Regions from separate parts of the Exiguobacterium sp. E17S genome, predicted to be linked through region 2. Evidence: riboswitches for the same ligand, from Rfam matches in the RefSeq annotation. Region 2 holds a riboswitch; each other region holds the start of a gene.

Region 1 (5,467 bases), on a different contig from region 2:
AGATTGGAACTAATAACTTCAAGAATCCTGTCATGAGGACGCCCTTCTGTCCTTCCTTCAAATCTTTTGCCCCGAGCACACGTTGAATGACATATTGATTGAGTGACCAATAAAATAAGTTCGCAAATAGGATACCCGTGAAAATCGAGAAGAACGGAACGGCATCGGTTGAGCTTCCAATTGCGTTCAACTTCTCCGGTTGAACGGTCGCAATCGTCTTCATCCCTTGAAGTAAATTCCCGTCACCCAGTGCAATAAAGCCAAGCACCGGAACTAAGAATCCGACGAAGACAAGCCCGATCCCGTTCAAGGTATCCGAGACAGCCACCGCACGTAGCCCTCCAAAAATCGCATAAATTGCTCCGATGATCCCGACGACCCAGACGACTAACCAAAGGGATTGCGTATAACTGAGACCAAAGAGTTCCGGAACATCGAATAGCTGCAAGACAGCAATCCCACCTGAATAAAGCATCGAAGGAATCGTGACGCACATATATCCGAGCAAAAAGAGTAATACTGTCATCCGGCGAACCGTCTCATCATACCGGTGACTTAAGTATTCCGGTAATGTCGAGATACCAAGCCCGAGAAACTTCGGGAGCAGATAGATGGCCATGATGATGGCAGCAAATCCCGCCGTGACTTCCCACGCCATACTCGACATGTTCCCCATGAAAGATTGTCCATTTAGTCCAATCAACTGTTCTGCCGACAAATTCGTCAGCAGTAGTGATCCGGCAATGAAAACGCCACTTAGCCCTCGACCTGCTAAGAAGTATTCATCGACGCCTTGTGTTTTTCCACGCGTCAATCGGTAGGATATGTAGGCAACGAGCAACATGAAAAACGCTGCAGAACCTAATGTAAAAAATAAATCAGATGTAGTCATGCGTCTTCCCCCTATTTTTTATTCATATTTTCTATTTTTGAATATGTATTCATTGATTCCTTTTTTATACTTTTTCAAAACTATATTTTAGAAAACGTTTTCATTTAAGAGAATAAAAAACCACCTTCATTCTAGAAGGTGGTTCACATATTACGATTGACGTGGATGTTCCGGGAAGTCCATCTCGTCATAACGAACGATCGACGTTCGATTTTTGAATTTATGTCCTAACCAGAAGGCAAGGAATAATGGAATACCAACATACGTTGCGGCAATTCCGACCCAATCGATTTGATCCGCGAGGAATGCGGCATAGTTTTGACCGACGATGACGAGGAAACAAAGACCGAATGCGAACAGCGGACCGAATGGGAACGCTGGTGCCACATATGGTAAGTCTTTCAACGAGTGACCTTGTGCAAGGAATCCTTTACGGAAACGATAGTGACTGATTGCAATCCCGAGCCATGCGATGAATCCTGTCATACCGGAAGCATTGAGTAACCACAAGTAGACTTGTCCACCAAACATTGACGTCAAGAAACAGAGGGCACCGATTGCTCCTGTTGCGAGCAAAGCGTTACGCGGTACACCGTTTTTCGATACTTTCGCGAACAACTTCGGTGCATCTCCTTGGCGAGCAAGCGTATAAAGCATCCGAGTCGAAGCATACATACCTGAGTTTCCGGCAGATAGAACAGACGTCAAGATGACGGCGTTCATGAGTGCTGCTGAAAAGGCAAGACCCGCTTTTTCAAAGACGAGCGTAAACGGACTAACCGCTACGTCCGTAATGTCATTCGAAACCAAGTTTGGGCTCGTATACGGAATGAGCATTCCGATGACGAAAATCGCGAAGACGTAGAAAAGCAAGATGCGCCAGAAGACTTGTTTGACTGCTTTTGGAACATTCTTTTTCGGATCTTCCGATTCACCCGCGGCAATCCCGACCAGCTCCGTTCCTTGGAAACTGAATCCGGCAACGAGAATGATACCGATGACGGCAGGAATCCCACCGACGAACGGCGCATCGCCAAGAGCAAAGTTTTTAAAGCCAACCGGTGGCTCTGATGTAAAGACACCAAAAATCATCGCAACACCGACGACTAAGAAGACGATGACGGTAACGACTTTAATCATCGCAAACCAATACTCCGCTTCCCCAAATCCTTTAACGGAGAAGTAGTTCAAGCCGATCATGAGTAAGAGGAACAAGGCACTGAAGTAAAATCCAGGAACATCCGGGAACCAATATGTCATGACGATTTGTGCTGCGACGAGCTCGACTGCGATCGTGACTGCCCAGTTGTACCAGTAGTTCCAGCCGAGCGCAAAGCCGAATGATGGATCGACGAATTTCGTTCCATAGGTCGAGAAGGATCCGGCGACCGGCATATACGCTGCCATTTCACCAAGACTTGTCATGAGGAAATAGACCATCAGACCAACGATTGCATATGATAGGAGCGCTCCACCTGGTCCTGCTGCTGCGACGGAAGCACCGGACGCAATGAAGAGTCCTGTTCCGATCGCTCCACCGATGGCGATCATCGACATATGACGGGCTTGTAATCCACGTTTTAATCCTTCTGCTGTCGAATCTGTTGTTTGTTTCACATCTAGATTGTTCATTTCGTTCGCTTCTCTCTTTAATAAATTTTTGAGAGGACACTTTTTGAATGAAAAAACAAAAAGCGCCCTCATCTTCCAGATGGAAGATGAGAACGCAACATAATAAAATGGATGCGCCTCATTCTACCGTCGTGAAAGATAGCTCTCCACAAGTAGGTGATACCCGACTTGTGACAGTATTAGACCTATTTGATCTAATCCCAATCGATCATCTTCAAAGCGATGATTGATTTCGGCAATTCTTCCTTTCAGGTCACCTCATCTGTCGCTTGACGACATCCGTAACCGTACTCTTAAGAACTGCAACCTCCATCCCACTGGTTGAGTGAGAACTGAATTAAGTTAGTTATTACTACGCCATATTACACAAAACGCCACGAAATTGTCAATTGCCTTTTTTCGAATCTGGGGTAGTCGATGGTAAAAATCCGATATGTTTAGTACACTAAATGGTAGAAGTCCACTGAGAGAAAGGATGCTGCTTGCATGCCACAGGAACGTGATTTGCTAACTTATCGACTCGAGGAACAAATGCGTGTCATTCTTCGTACCCTGCGACGTGAACTTAACCGGCTATTTGAAGGAACGGCGACCCGGAGTGAGTTTTTCATCTTACGAAGCCTTTCAGAAAATGGTCCTCAGCGCCCGACGCTTCTTGCGGAACAATTTGAGCTCGCGACGAGTCAAGTCACTGCTTTGACGGATAAGCTGTATAAACAAGGATATGTCACACGGACACGTTCGACGGAAGATCGTCGTTCAATCGTACTCGCTTTGACGGAGGACGGGGAACGTGCATTTCGGGATCTCGAAATCGTCCGGAAAAACTATTTACAAGACCGCTTCGGTACATTGACGGAAGAAGAGCTCGAAACGATGGTTCATGTCTTTGATAAAATTTTACAGACGATGGATGAGGATACCCTTACTTCATCTTCTTAAAAACGGTAGATTTTCTACCGTTTTTTCTATTTTGGTCTAAAGATTTCCCTCTGTCTAACCGTTATCTACTTGAGTATACTGGAAGTATATATATGGAAATCTGTTAGCTGGGGGAGTTGGGAGGATTTGTTGTCCATCATGAATCAATTCATCATTAACTTTTGTCTACTGTTCACAACGATTACTCTCTTGTTCTTACCGTTTCGGAATCAACCGCGTATTTCATTGAACTCCAAATGGAGCATTCGACTTATACTCGGAGCAGTCTCTGGTCTGATTGCGGTCTTATTAATGTTCAATGGGATCCAAATCGATGTCGCCCGTGTTGATTTACGTATCGTTCCCGTCGCGATCGCCATGCTGTTCGGTGGTTTCCCAAGCGCCATCGTTGCAGGAGCAATGATCATCGGGACACGTTACTTTTTAACACCAGTTGATCAAATGGAAGGATTTTATTTATCTACGCTGATCATCGTCTTATTCATCACGACGATTGGGATCATTCGTCGATTCGTCCATGTCTCGATTCGTCATTTTCAACTTATGGTGTTGGTCGGTATTCTCTATTCGTTACCCGCCATCTACATCTTGACGCACAGCTGGTCGACATTCTTTAAAATCTCGATTGCGTACGTCTTCTTTAATTTATTAGCTGGCTTTGTTGCCTTTCGATTACTGACGGAATTACGCCGTCACTTCGAAAACATCCAGTATCAGCAGAAACTCGCCATGACGGATGCTTTGACAGGGCTCGCCAATCGCCGTCGTCTGGATGACTCGCTATCGCTTGTCGGTTCGACCGATCAAGGCTATTCACTTGTGCTCATCGATATCGATTTCTTCAAGCATGTCAATGATACATATGGTCATGATGCGGGCGATGATGTGTTACGCCAACTCGGCATGACTCTCGCTTCCTTGACGCGTCCAGACGACCTCGTCGGACGGTACGGTGGTGAAGAATTTTTAATCATCTTACCAAGTACTTCGGCGAAAGAAGCGCAAAAAATAGCAGAACTAGCTCGGCTCACGGTCGCACGTAACCTGTTCCCGACAGCAGATGTACCTGATCTACAAATTACGATCTCACTTGGGATTTCACATTCCAGTGGTTCGCATACGTCACTTGAAGCATTACAACAGGCAGATAAAGCGTTGTATTATTCAAAAGAAAGTGGACGGAATCGGAGTACGATCTATACGAAAGAACTCGCATTCCGACAGGCTTAAACTGATTGGACACTTCCGCAGGGAAGTGTCTTTTTTACGTCCTCATTCCGTCTCTTTAGGAAAACCGATACTCTCAACCGTTCCAAAGACGATCATCCGACTTAATTGTTCTGCCATATACTCTGATGAATACGGTCGACCGTTTCGTAACCAAGAAATCAACAATCCCAACTGTCCACCAATGACATAGTTCAATAATAAGTCCCGATCGACGAACGTAGCTTCTTCTGTGATTTGCGGTCGAAACACAATTCGATAATTCTCTTTCAAAGTATCGAGAAAACGAGAGATGAACGTTTTGATCGGTCCTTGAACGAGCATCGTCTGATAGAATAGTTCATTTTCTTCGATATGAATGAACAAACGAGCAAAATAGCGACTCACCTGCTCGACTGTCGGAAAGACAGTTCCTGTACCCGTGATCCGAATTGCTTGTTCAAGTGCCTTCATTTGCTCCTCAACGACTTGGTCGAGCAAGTCATACTTATCTGTATAGTGTGCGTAGAAGGTCGAACGATTCACACCTGCTCCATCCGTCAACATTTTAACAGTAATGCTCGAGAAGCTGTGCGTCTTCAGTAAACGAAATAATTCCATTGTAATACGGTCACGTGACGTTTTGGTCGGGGATCACGGCTCTCATTCATCCATATTTCACTCCTTTTTCACCATCTTTTCATTAATGAATCCGTTATCATCTATTTTTCCAACATTTTGTCGGAAATTGTCGGTTGTTTGTTAGCTAACGTTCCATATAATTAACTATATTAA
Region 2 (5,467 bases):
CGTCGCACATTTCAAACCAATTCTCAGCAAACAATACGCAGAAACGATCTATAACGGTCTCTTCCATGCACCATTAACGAAAGGCTTAAAAGCATTCTTGACGGCGACACAACAGGACGTCACAGGAGAAGTTCGCGTTAAACTGTTCAAAGGAAACGCAACCGTGACAGGTCGTCAGTCCGCTGTCTCGCTCTATGATGAGAAACTTGCGACGTACACGAAAGAAGACGCGTTCGATCATGAAGCAGCAAAAGGCTTCATCAAATTACACGGACTTGCCGTTTCGACTCATGCGAGCGTACATCGTCAGGCGGGTGTAACGAAATGACCAAACTCTGGGGTGGACGTTTTACGGAAAGTGCTTCCGCTCAAGCGGAAGCCTTCGGAGCATCGATCACGTTCGATCAAAAATTAGCGAGCGTCGATTTAAAAGGCAGTCTCGCACACGCGCAGATGCTATTTGAACAAGGGATCCTCGCTCAAGACGAGTGGACACAAATCGAGCAAGGACTGAAGCAACTGGAAACGACGTTAGCGGATCATGTGTATACGCTAGCAGATGAAGACATTCACATGAATCTCGAGCGTCTATTGACGGAACAGATTGGTCCGGTTGCAGGAAAACTGCATACGGCACGGAGCCGAAATGATCAGGTCGCAACGGATTTACATCTATGGATGGAACAACATGTTGAAGCGTTGACGACGGCATTACGCGAGCTCCAATCGGTTATCACGGAACAAGCTGAGCAACATATCGAGACGGTCATGCCAGGTTATACGCATTTGCAACGGGCACAACCGATCTCGCTTGCCCATCACTTGCTCGCTTATTTCTGGATGTTCGAACGTGATGTCGAACGGTTGACGGATAATCAAAAGCGGATCCGGAAATCACCGCTCGGGGCAGGCGCGCTCGCGGGGACGACATTCCCAATCGATCGTTTCCGTTCTGCCGAGTTGCTCGGTTTTGAGTCAATCTATCCGAACAGTCTCGACGCTGTCTCCGACCGCGATTTCGTCATCGAATACCTCGGGATCGCCTCGACCGTCATGATGCATCTCTCGCGTTTTTGTGAAGAAATCATCATCTGGGCATCGCAAGAATTTGGCTTCATCGAGTTGTCTGATGCTTTCTCGACAGGATCGAGCATGATGCCACAGAAGAAAAATCCTGATTTCGCTGAATTGATTCGTGGGAAAACGGGGCGCGTCTACGGCAATCTGATGGGCTTCTTGACGACGATGAAGGCATTACCACTCGCTTACAACAAAGACATGCAAGAGGATAAGGAAGGGGTCTTCGATACAGCAGATACCGTTCTCCAATCCGTTCAAATCTTCACCGGAATGATTGAATCTGCGACGTTTAAGACCGAAGCGCTCAAGAAGGCGACAATGCAAGACTTCTCGAATGCAACGGAACTCGCTGACTACCTTGTAACGAAAGGCATACCGTTCCGGGAAGCGCATGAAATCGTCGGCAAAGCCGTCCTTTACTGTGTGCAGAACGGTTGTTTCCTGAAGGATTTGAACCTCGAGACGTATCAAACGTTCCATCCTGATATCACAGAAGACGTCTATCCGCTCCTCGATCCGGTTCAAGCGGTAGCACGCCGGACTAGCTACGGCGGGACAGGGTTTGCTGCCGTGTTGGAGCAACTCGAACTCGCGAAACAGCATCTTGCGAATTGACGAATTTTGAAAAAAAACAGTCAAATGACTGGATTTAACAAAAGATGTCTGCTATAACTGTAACTAACAACCGACAGATAGAGGCGCGGATGACATGAGTAGCATCATTCTTGAAGGCAAGCATGCTGAATGATGTGAAAGGGGAAGTCCGCCGAAGTGAACGAGAAGATGCTTCTTCTTGTTTGCTGGTACAACGGTTAAGATCCGTTGTACTGCCGAAACCGATGTTTCGGAGCGCTATCTTACGTAAAAGAACGAATGACTTTGTCTTCGTTTGTCCGATCGTGATAACGACGGGCCGTAGGAACGCTCCTACCGGCCCGTCGTTTTTTTCTGTATCGGGACAAAGGAGATAGGATTGTGACAACTGTACTTAAATTTGGTGGAAGCTCGGTTGCGACTGTCGAACAGATTCAGTCTATTGCGAATTATTTGAAGAGTCGCGCAGCCGAAGGTGAAAAACTCGTCGTCGTCGTTTCGGCGATGGGCAAGATGACAGATTCTTTGATCGCTCAGGCGCAAGCCATCACGGATCGCCCCGAGCGAAGAGAACTCGATCGACTGCTTGCCATCGGAGAAGAACAGACGATTTCATTACTCAGCATCGCCCTCAACTCGCTCGGTGTCAAAGCGTTATCGCAAACAGGCGCTCAAGCAGGAATCAGCACGATGGGCGTGCATACGAAAAGTAAGATCAAACAGATCGATGGAGATCTGTTACGACAAAAACTCGAAACGTACGATGTCGTCATCGTCGCCGGATTCCAAGGTGTCAATGAACTCGGTGATGTCACGACGCTTGGACGGGGTGGGTCGGATACAACGGCAGTTGCCCTTGCGGCAGTCCTTGATAAACGGTGCGAAATTTATACCGATGTCGACGGTGTCTATACAGCTGATCCGCGAATCCATGCCGCCGCTCAACCGATTCCACATATCTCGTATGATGAGATGATGGAAATGAGCGCCCTCGGGTCGAAGGTCATGGAAATGCGGAGTGTCGAACTAGGAAAAAAATACGGCGTACACATCTTCGTCGGGAAAACACTTGAATCGAAAAGGGGAACATGGATCATGGAAGCGACGGAAACAATGGAACAAAAAGCGGTGACGAGTGTCAGTGTGACGAAGAACGTCTTGACGGTATCAATCAAACACGTACCGCAAACGAATGCAGCAGTAGCCGATATCTTCGAACTGTTATCCAATCGCCACGTCAACATCGACATGATCAGTCAAACGACGTTCGACAGTGACATTTTCTTATCGTTCTCATGTCCACTCGATGAGGAAGAGTTCCTCGATGAAGCATTGAAAGACATCATGGATCGCTTCACGACAGTCAAGGTCGATCGCCATAATCAACACGCGAAATTATCTGTCGTCGGAATCGGGATGCGGGATGCAACAGGTGTCGCTTCGAAATTGTTCGCAATCTTCCGAGCAGAGAACATTCCGTTCTATCAAGTTACGACTTCAGAAATCAGCATCTCATACACGATTGCACAAGCAGATATTGAACGGACGGTTGCAGCGATTGCAAACGCGTTCGAGTTATAAGGAGGGAAACAGGATGTATCATGTAGCAGTCATTGGAGCAACCGGCGCCGTCGGTCAAAAAATGTTACAAGTACTAGCCGAACTGGACTTCCCGGTCAGCCGCCTGTCCGCTTACGCTTCTGCTCGTTCAGCAGGGAACACGGTACAGTTCAAGGGAGAAGCCATCACGATCCAAGCGCTGACGCCAAACATCACGGAAGACGGGATCGATGTCGCGTTGTTCGCAGCGGGCGGAACGATCAGTGAGCAATATGCCCCGTTACTAGCTGAAAACGGAACACTCGTCGTTGATAATTCAAGTGCCTTCCGGATGCAGGAGACGATTCCACTCGTCGTGCCAGAAGTCAATCCGCAAGCGATTCAAGCAACGGACCGCTTGATCGCAAATCCGAACTGTTCGACGATTCAATCCGTCGTCGCTTTAGCACCGCTCCAGTCACTAGGATTCGAACGCGTCAACTATACGACGTATCAGGCCGTATCCGGTTCTGGTCAAAAAGGAATCGAGGATCTAGCGCGTGGAGCACGTGGAGAAGAGCCCGTCAATTATCCGCATCCGATTCACGACAACATCTTGCCGCATATCGATGTGTTCCTTGAGAACGGTTATACGAAAGAAGAGCAGAAGATGATTGATGAAACACGGAAAATCTTCAATCTTCCAGCATTACCAGTCAGTGCGACATGTGTCCGGGTTCCGGTCACGAATTCTCACTCGGTTGCAATCAACGTCACGTTTACACAACCGACGACGGTTGCAGCGATCCGTGAAGCACTTGAAAACGCACCTGGCGTCGTCCTCGTCGATGATGTCGCGAATACGCGCTATCCGATGCCACTTGACGCGAGTGGGACGGACGATGTCTATGTCGGACGAATTCGACAAGATGATAGTCTCGCGAATACGTTCCATCTTTGGTGTGTAGCCGACAATATTCGAAAAGGTGCCGCCTCGAATGCCGTACAAGTCGCACGCCAAGCCATCGAACAGTCGATTCATTCATAAAAAAGGAGGAGTTCTTCATGTTCAAAGGAGCAGGTACAGCGCTCGTCACACCATTTAATGAAGCAGGCGAGTTGGATTTACACGTATTTGAACGCTTAATCGAGCAACAACTCGCAGCAGGAATTCAGGCACTTGTCGTTGGAGGGACGACAGGAGAAGGTTCGACACTGACAAACACGGAATTCGAACAACTCCTGACGACTGCCGTTCAAGTCACGGCAGGGCGAGTGCCCGTCATTGCCGGAACGGGTTCGAACAATACGGCAGCGACGATCGAGAAAACATTACTCGCAGAACGCCTCGGTGCGGACGCAGCGATGCTCGTCACACCGTATTACAATAAAACATCGCAAGCCGGTCTCATTGCACACTTCACGGCGGTCGCTGATGCAACAGAATTACCAATCATGCTGTACAACGTTCCGTCGCGGACAGGCGTTGCGATCGCAGTCGAAACAGCAGTGACGTTAGCACGTCATCCACGCATCCAAGCCTTTAAGGAAGCGAGTGGAGATGTCAGCTTCATGGGTGAACTGATGGCGGCGATTCCGGAAGACTTCGCGGTCTTCTGTGGAATGATGATCAAATCCTGCCGTACATGGCATGGGGCGCACAGGGTGTTATTTCAGTTCTCTCTAACCCGTACCCAGCAGAGACACAAGCACTTGCTAAGGCGTTACTAGGGCAAGATCTCGTCACGGCTCGCCGGATTCAGGCAGACTTGTTACCGGTCATCGGTGCCTTGTTCAGTGACGTTAATCCGATTCCAGTCAAAGCATCGCTTGAAGAACTTGGCTTTGCTGTCGGTGCGCCGCGCTTGCCGCTCGTCCGTCAATCGGAAGCAGGACACGCGCATTTACTCGAAACGATGCGGGCTTACAAAGGAGTGGTTCGATGAAACTCGCGTTACACGGTTACGGGGCGACAGGACAATACGTCGTCGAACTCGCACCACAAAGTGTCGTAGCGATCGTTGACCGGACGAAGTCATCCGATACGATCGCTTCATATGCGGAGCTAACAGAGATGGCAGAGACGGTCGATGCGATCATCGACTTCTCGCATCCGAGTTTGCTACCGGATCTGCTCGCATATGGGCTGGCGACAAAAACACCACTCGTCATCGCGACGACTGGTTTTTCGGAGGCGGAACTGGCATCGATCAAGGACGCTGCAAAAGAAATTCCGATCTTCCAGTCGTACAAT
Region 3 (5,467 bases), on a different contig from region 2:
TTCCACCATCCGCCGCCAGTAGTCCCATCAAATGTCGGAGTGTCGTTGATTTTCCAGATCCGTTTGGTCCGATGAAACCGAATATCGTACCCGGATCAACTGTAAAACTGACATCGAATATCCCACGCCCCGGCGCAAATTCCTTCGTCACATGCTCCAAACGGATCATCATCCGACCTCCCTATCTTTTATTTCTTTCCTCACTGTATTCATACCCGTTTTGAAGCAGTTTGTTCGGATCAAAGCGATAGATGACGAACCGCTCGTCATGATTTTTTTCATAGAGGTCTCGTAATCGAATCTCATCGATTTGCTCGAATAAGGTATGGCGCTCCAAGTACTCCCGGTATTCATCGGTCGGGTAATACAAGATGAGATCAACCGAACGCGGGGAACGTTCGACCGAACTTAAAATGTGATCGATCACTTTCATGAAAATTTGTGAAGAGAATGGATTAAAGAAATAAAACTTATTCGCCTCATCCGGAATGGTATACTGCTCGGCATACGTCTGTTCGAATCGCAAACTTCCGGAACGCCGCTTCCGTCGACCTTGGTAGTTCGCCATATTCCGAAGTGCGTCCTCGTAAAATTGTCCGTTCATCTCGATTCCGATGACGGAACAGTCAAAACGATCGTGTAAGTAAAAGTTTAAACGCCCTTTCCCACACCCGAAATCGATGACAGTATCCTCTTTTTGAAACGGATAGGTTTCGCATAATTCGCTGAGTGCCGCATAAGGCGTCGGTTCATAGCGATTGTAGTGACTAAACACACCATAAAGGTGTTGCATCTCAATGGTCTCAATTCGTAATCGTTGATCATATTCCTGTTCATTCATCGTCTTTTGTTCCTTCTTTCCGGCATTCTTTCCCTCATCGTACTATACTAAAGAAGTACGTTACTCGTTTTTTGAAAGGGGATTTTATGATGATCGTCGTTACGAACCGGATTAAAGTCAAAAAAGGGATGGCTGCAGCTCTCGCTCCTCGTTTTACGCGTCCAAGTGGACTTGATACGATGGACGGATTCATCCGTGTTGAGGTCTTATTGACGCAAAACATCGAAGAACACGATGAAATGAACGTCAACATGTACTGGGAAGATATGAAGAGTTTTCAAGCGTGGCGGGAGAGTGACGATTTCAAAGCGTCACATAGTCGACCTGCGAGTAGTGAGGCAGGAGAATCGCCAATGCTCGGCAGCGAGATTCTGACATATGAAGTCGCTTCGGTCAAAGAACGCGCATGATGCACGAAAAGGACTCGTATCGAGTCCTTTTTTATATACCTATACACAAATAGTGAAAGGGTCGAATTGTCACAAATGGTATTATTTGTTATCATAGTGCCATTACAGAGAGAGAGGGTCCTTCATGAATTCATTAACTATATTTGAACAAGCCATTCGTAGCTTACCTGACGATCGTACGTTACGACGTGATGAATTATGGACGGACGATTTTTTATTGCAACAGGAGAACGAGCTGACCGTCTATTACTCTCCGATTGGCGAATATGTCAATACTGAAGCAAAAGTCGTCATCATCGGGATCACACCAGGTTTTGAACAGATGCGAATCGCTTTCGAAGAAGCGACGGATGCCCTCCATCATGGTGTTTCATTAGAAGAGACGGCACGCCTCGTCAAATATACAGCAAGCTTTGCTGGAACGATGCGACGTAATCTCGTCCAGATGCTTGATACACTCGAGCTTCCAGCATTACTCGGAATTGAGACGGCTACTAGCTTATTCCATCAACATCAGAAATTATTGCATCCAACGTCACTGTTAAAGCAACCCGTCTTTTATCGCGAAAAGAATTACTCGGGTCATCAACCGAAAATTAGTCGTAGTCCTTTGTTAAAACATTACGCGGAAGAACACTTCGTCGCTGAGATCAATCAGTTACAAAAACCAGCGTTATTGATTCCACTCGGTCGGGTCGTCGAGACGCAAGTCCGTGGATTGATTCATGATGGACGAATCGAACAGCATCAGCTTCTTTCCGGCTTCCCTCACCCATCTGGCGCGAACGGTCATCGAAAAAAACAATTCGAGGAAAACCAAGCCTATTTGATGAAACAGCTCATTCAACATTTTGCTGAATAAACAACTTTATCTTAAATTATCAGAATATATGGTTGAATCGCTTCTGAAATACATGATAAAGTGTCCATAAGAACAGAATATGACTATTCTATCGATGAGGTAGAGGCGCGATTTCAATCAGTACTTGGTCCGAGGATGACAACGAAGACGACTACAGGAAAGGTGACATCGCCGAAATGACAGTATGTGTCGAGCATATCGTCGTTGGTCGATTCGGGAAACACCCGATCGATTGCCATACATAACAATTGTATGGAGCGCTCCAATTCGGCTAAGAAAGACGCATCCAGCGAGGGTGTCGGCTTTGTTGCCGGTGCCCTTGCTTTTTTTGTGCCGCGGGGTCTCATCTTTAAGCCATTTATTAAAGAGGAGGATATTTTTCATGGTCAACTATTCAGATTCCATTATTGCCCTTGTACCTGCTTTACTAGCTATCTTATTAGCCATCTTTACCCGAAAGGTCGTTCTTTCGTTAGGTGTCGGCATTCTCGTCGGTGCCCTGTTACTCCACCGTTTTAACCCGATCGATACGGTAACCTATCTCGGCAAGAATATCTTCAGCCTCTTTTGGGCGGACGGTGCCTTAAACGAGTGGAACGTCTTATTGCTTGTTTTCTTGTTATTGCTCGGCGTCCTTTCCACATTGATTCAGACATCAGGTGGCGCTCGCGCTTTCGGTGAATGGGCTTCTACGCACGTCAAGACAGCGCGTGGTGCACGCTTAGTTGCCTTTGGACTCGGTATCCTAATTTTCATCGATGATTACTTCAATAGTCTCGCTGTCGGCAACGTCAGTCGTCCGTTAACGGATCGCCGTGGTGTCTCACGTGCGAAGCTTGCCTATTTGATTGACTCAACAGCTGCGCCTGTTTGTGTCATCAGTCCGCTTTCGAGTTGGGGCGCATTCATCATCTCTATCATCGCCGGTATCTTAACGACGCACTCGATTACGGATTACTCAGCGTTTAGTGCCTTTATGATGATCGTTCCAATGAACTTCTATGCGATTTTCGCATTACTTTTAACACTTTACATCGCTTACTCTGGCGTCTCTGTTGGACCGATGAAACAGCATGAACGCCGTGCCGCGAATGGTGAACTTTTTGATGCGTCAAAAGGAACACCGATGGGAATGGCAAAAGAGGTCAACGAACATACGAACGGAAAAGTCCGGGATCTCGTCGTTCCAATCGTCGTTCTCGTCATTGCTACGATCAGTGCGTTACTCGGAACAGGTGCTCAGGCACTTGCAGCCGACAACCGCCCGTTTACTTTAATCGGTGCATTTGAGGCAACGGACGTCACCCGTTCCCTCGTCGCAGGTGTCGTCATTAGTTTGATCGTTGCCTTCCTGATGCTTATCGGTCGGAAAATTCCGGGCCGCGATTACCGTGCAAGTATTGTCGCTGGTATGCGTTCGATGTGGCCAGCAGTCGTGATTCTGTTATTCGCTTGGACGATCATCGCTGTCATCGGTGATATGAAAACCGGTGACTATCTCGCGAGCTTCGTCAGCAACTCGATTTCTGCTTCGTACTTGCCATTCTTATTATTCTTGATTGCCGGCTTGATGGCATTCTCAACAGGAACAAGTTGGGGCACATTCGGAATCATGTTGCCAATCGGTGCGGATCTCGTCATGGCTGTTGATGCCTCACTCTTGTTACCGACGCTTGCTGCTGTTCTTGCTGGATCTGTCTTCGGTGACCATTGTTCACCGATTTCCGATACGACAATCCTAAGTTCGACAGGGGCTGGATCCCATCACATCGATCACGTTACGACACAGTTACCGTATGCGCTAGTCGGTGCTGTTACTGCGGCAGTCGGTTATTTAGTCATCGGTTTCACCGAGTCTTCAGTCTTCGGTTTCATCGGAGCCTTAGTTACATTCGTACTCTTTGTCGTCGTTTTGAACGTTCTCTCAAAAAAAGGTGAAACTGCTTCTGATTTACAAACAGATTAATGTAACACTGTACGAGAAAAGGCATTGGATGCGCGCATCCAATGCCTTTTTTACATCTATTCGTTTCATACCATCAATAAACACACATCATTCGCGAACGCTACTGGATCCTCGAGTGGAAGCCCTTCGACAAGCAATGCTTGTTGATACATCAGTTTTGTATAGCGCTCGAATTTCGAACGATCGTTTTGATATGCCGTTTCAAGAGAGTGGAACACTGCGTGTGACGGATTCAATTCAAGAATCTTGACCGCTTCTACCCCTTCGTTATTCGGCATCGCCTTCAGGATTTTCTCCATCTCGATCGAGACGGCGCCGTCCGTCGCAAAACAGACGGGATGCGATTTGAGACGCGTTGAGGCTTTGACTTCCTTGACTTGTCCACTTAGCACTTCCTGCATAGCTTGGAACATCTCTGCTTGTGCGTCCGTCGTCTCCGCTTCTGCTGCTTCAATCCCTAAATCGCTGCTTGTGACCGACTTGAACGTCTTCTCGTTATACGTCACGAGCATCTGAATCGCGAACTCATCGATCTCTTCCGTGAAGTACAAGATATCATACCCTTTATCACGAACGAGCTCGGATTGTGGTAATTTATCCAGACGATTCGTACTCTCACCAGCAGCGTAATAGATATGTGCCTGATCTTCCGGCATCGCTGCGACGTATTCTGCGAGTGTGATCAACTTCTTCTCCTTGGCTGAGTAGAAGAGGACGAGGTCCTGCACCTGTTCTTTATGCATGCCGTAATCATTATACATACCGAACTTCAGCTGACGTCCGAACGCTTGATAGAACGTTTCGTACTTCGTACGATCCTCGCGCAGAAGTGCTTCGAGTTGTGTCTTGATCTTACTTTGGATGTTTTTCGCGATCAATTTCAATTGACGATCGTGCTGCAGTAACTCACGCGAGATGTTGAGCGATAAGTCTTCCGAGTCGACCATCCCTTTGACGAAACTGAAGTGATCCGGCAACAAGTCGCTGCATTTTTCCATGATCAAGACACCGTTGGCATAGAGTTCAAGACCCTTTTCAAATTCCTTCGAATAATAATCGTACGGCGCTTGCTCCGGAATGAATAAGATCGATTGATAACGAACAGCGCCGTCGACACTGATATGAATGTGTTTCGCCGGTGTGTCGAAACCATACCGCTTCTCTTGGTAGAAGTTCGTATAGTCTTCGTCTGTCAGTTCCCGTTTGTTCTTCCGCCAGATCGGCACCATGCTGTTGATCGTCTTGACGACTTCGACCTCTTCCGTCTCGTCACTGCCTTCGATCGGCTGACGTTCGAGTTCCTTCATCTCTATCGGATAACGAATGAAATCTGAGTATTTTTTGATGATACTGCGCAAGCGATACGTCTCGAGGTATTCGTCATACGA

Evidence for each region. Region 2 has a riboswitch for lysine ahead of AC3B4V_RS14115 (aspartate kinase). Riboswitches for the same ligand answer to the same signal wherever they lie in the genome.
Region 1: another riboswitch for lysine. It lies ahead of AC3B4V_RS09565 (amino acid permease); the one in region 2 lies ahead of AC3B4V_RS14115 (aspartate kinase).
Region 3: another riboswitch for lysine. It lies ahead of AC3B4V_RS13230 (Na+/H+ antiporter NhaC family protein); the one in region 2 lies ahead of AC3B4V_RS14115 (aspartate kinase).

What each region holds. Positions count from the first base shown of each region.
Region 1 covers NZ_JBYLRU010000002.1:65,056-70,522, reverse strand. The annotation lists gene AC3B4V_RS09570 (solute:sodium symporter family transporter) at 1-892, opposite strand, end outside; gene AC3B4V_RS09565 (amino acid permease) at 1,043-2,524, opposite strand; lysine riboswitch at 2,656-2,844, opposite strand; gene AC3B4V_RS09560 (MarR family winged helix-turn-helix transcriptional regulator) at 3,011-3,466, shown strand; gene AC3B4V_RS09555 (diguanylate cyclase) at 3,605-4,696, shown strand; gene AC3B4V_RS09550 (TetR/AcrR family transcriptional regulator) at 4,739-5,293, opposite strand.
Region 2 covers NZ_JBYLRU010000005.1:92,617-98,083, reverse strand. The annotation lists gene AC3B4V_RS14125 (argininosuccinate synthase) at 1-328, shown strand, start outside; gene argH (argininosuccinate lyase) at 325-1,695, shown strand; lysine riboswitch at 1,766-1,943, shown strand; gene AC3B4V_RS14115 (aspartate kinase) at 2,056-3,255, shown strand; gene AC3B4V_RS14110 (aspartate-semialdehyde dehydrogenase) at 3,269-4,261, shown strand; partial or broken gene dapA (4-hydroxy-tetrahydrodipicolinate synthase) at 4,279-5,159, shown strand; gene dapB (4-hydroxy-tetrahydrodipicolinate reductase) at 5,156-5,467, shown strand, end outside.
Region 3 covers NZ_JBYLRU010000004.1:162,654-168,120, forward strand. The annotation lists gene AC3B4V_RS13210 (ABC transporter ATP-binding protein) at 1-172, opposite strand, end outside; gene AC3B4V_RS13215 (methyltransferase) at 182-841, opposite strand; gene AC3B4V_RS13220 (heme oxygenase) at 931-1,251, shown strand; gene AC3B4V_RS13225 (uracil-DNA glycosylase family protein) at 1,376-2,113, shown strand; lysine riboswitch at 2,206-2,384, shown strand; gene AC3B4V_RS13230 (Na+/H+ antiporter NhaC family protein) at 2,496-4,079, shown strand; gene htpG (molecular chaperone HtpG) at 4,145-5,467, opposite strand, start outside.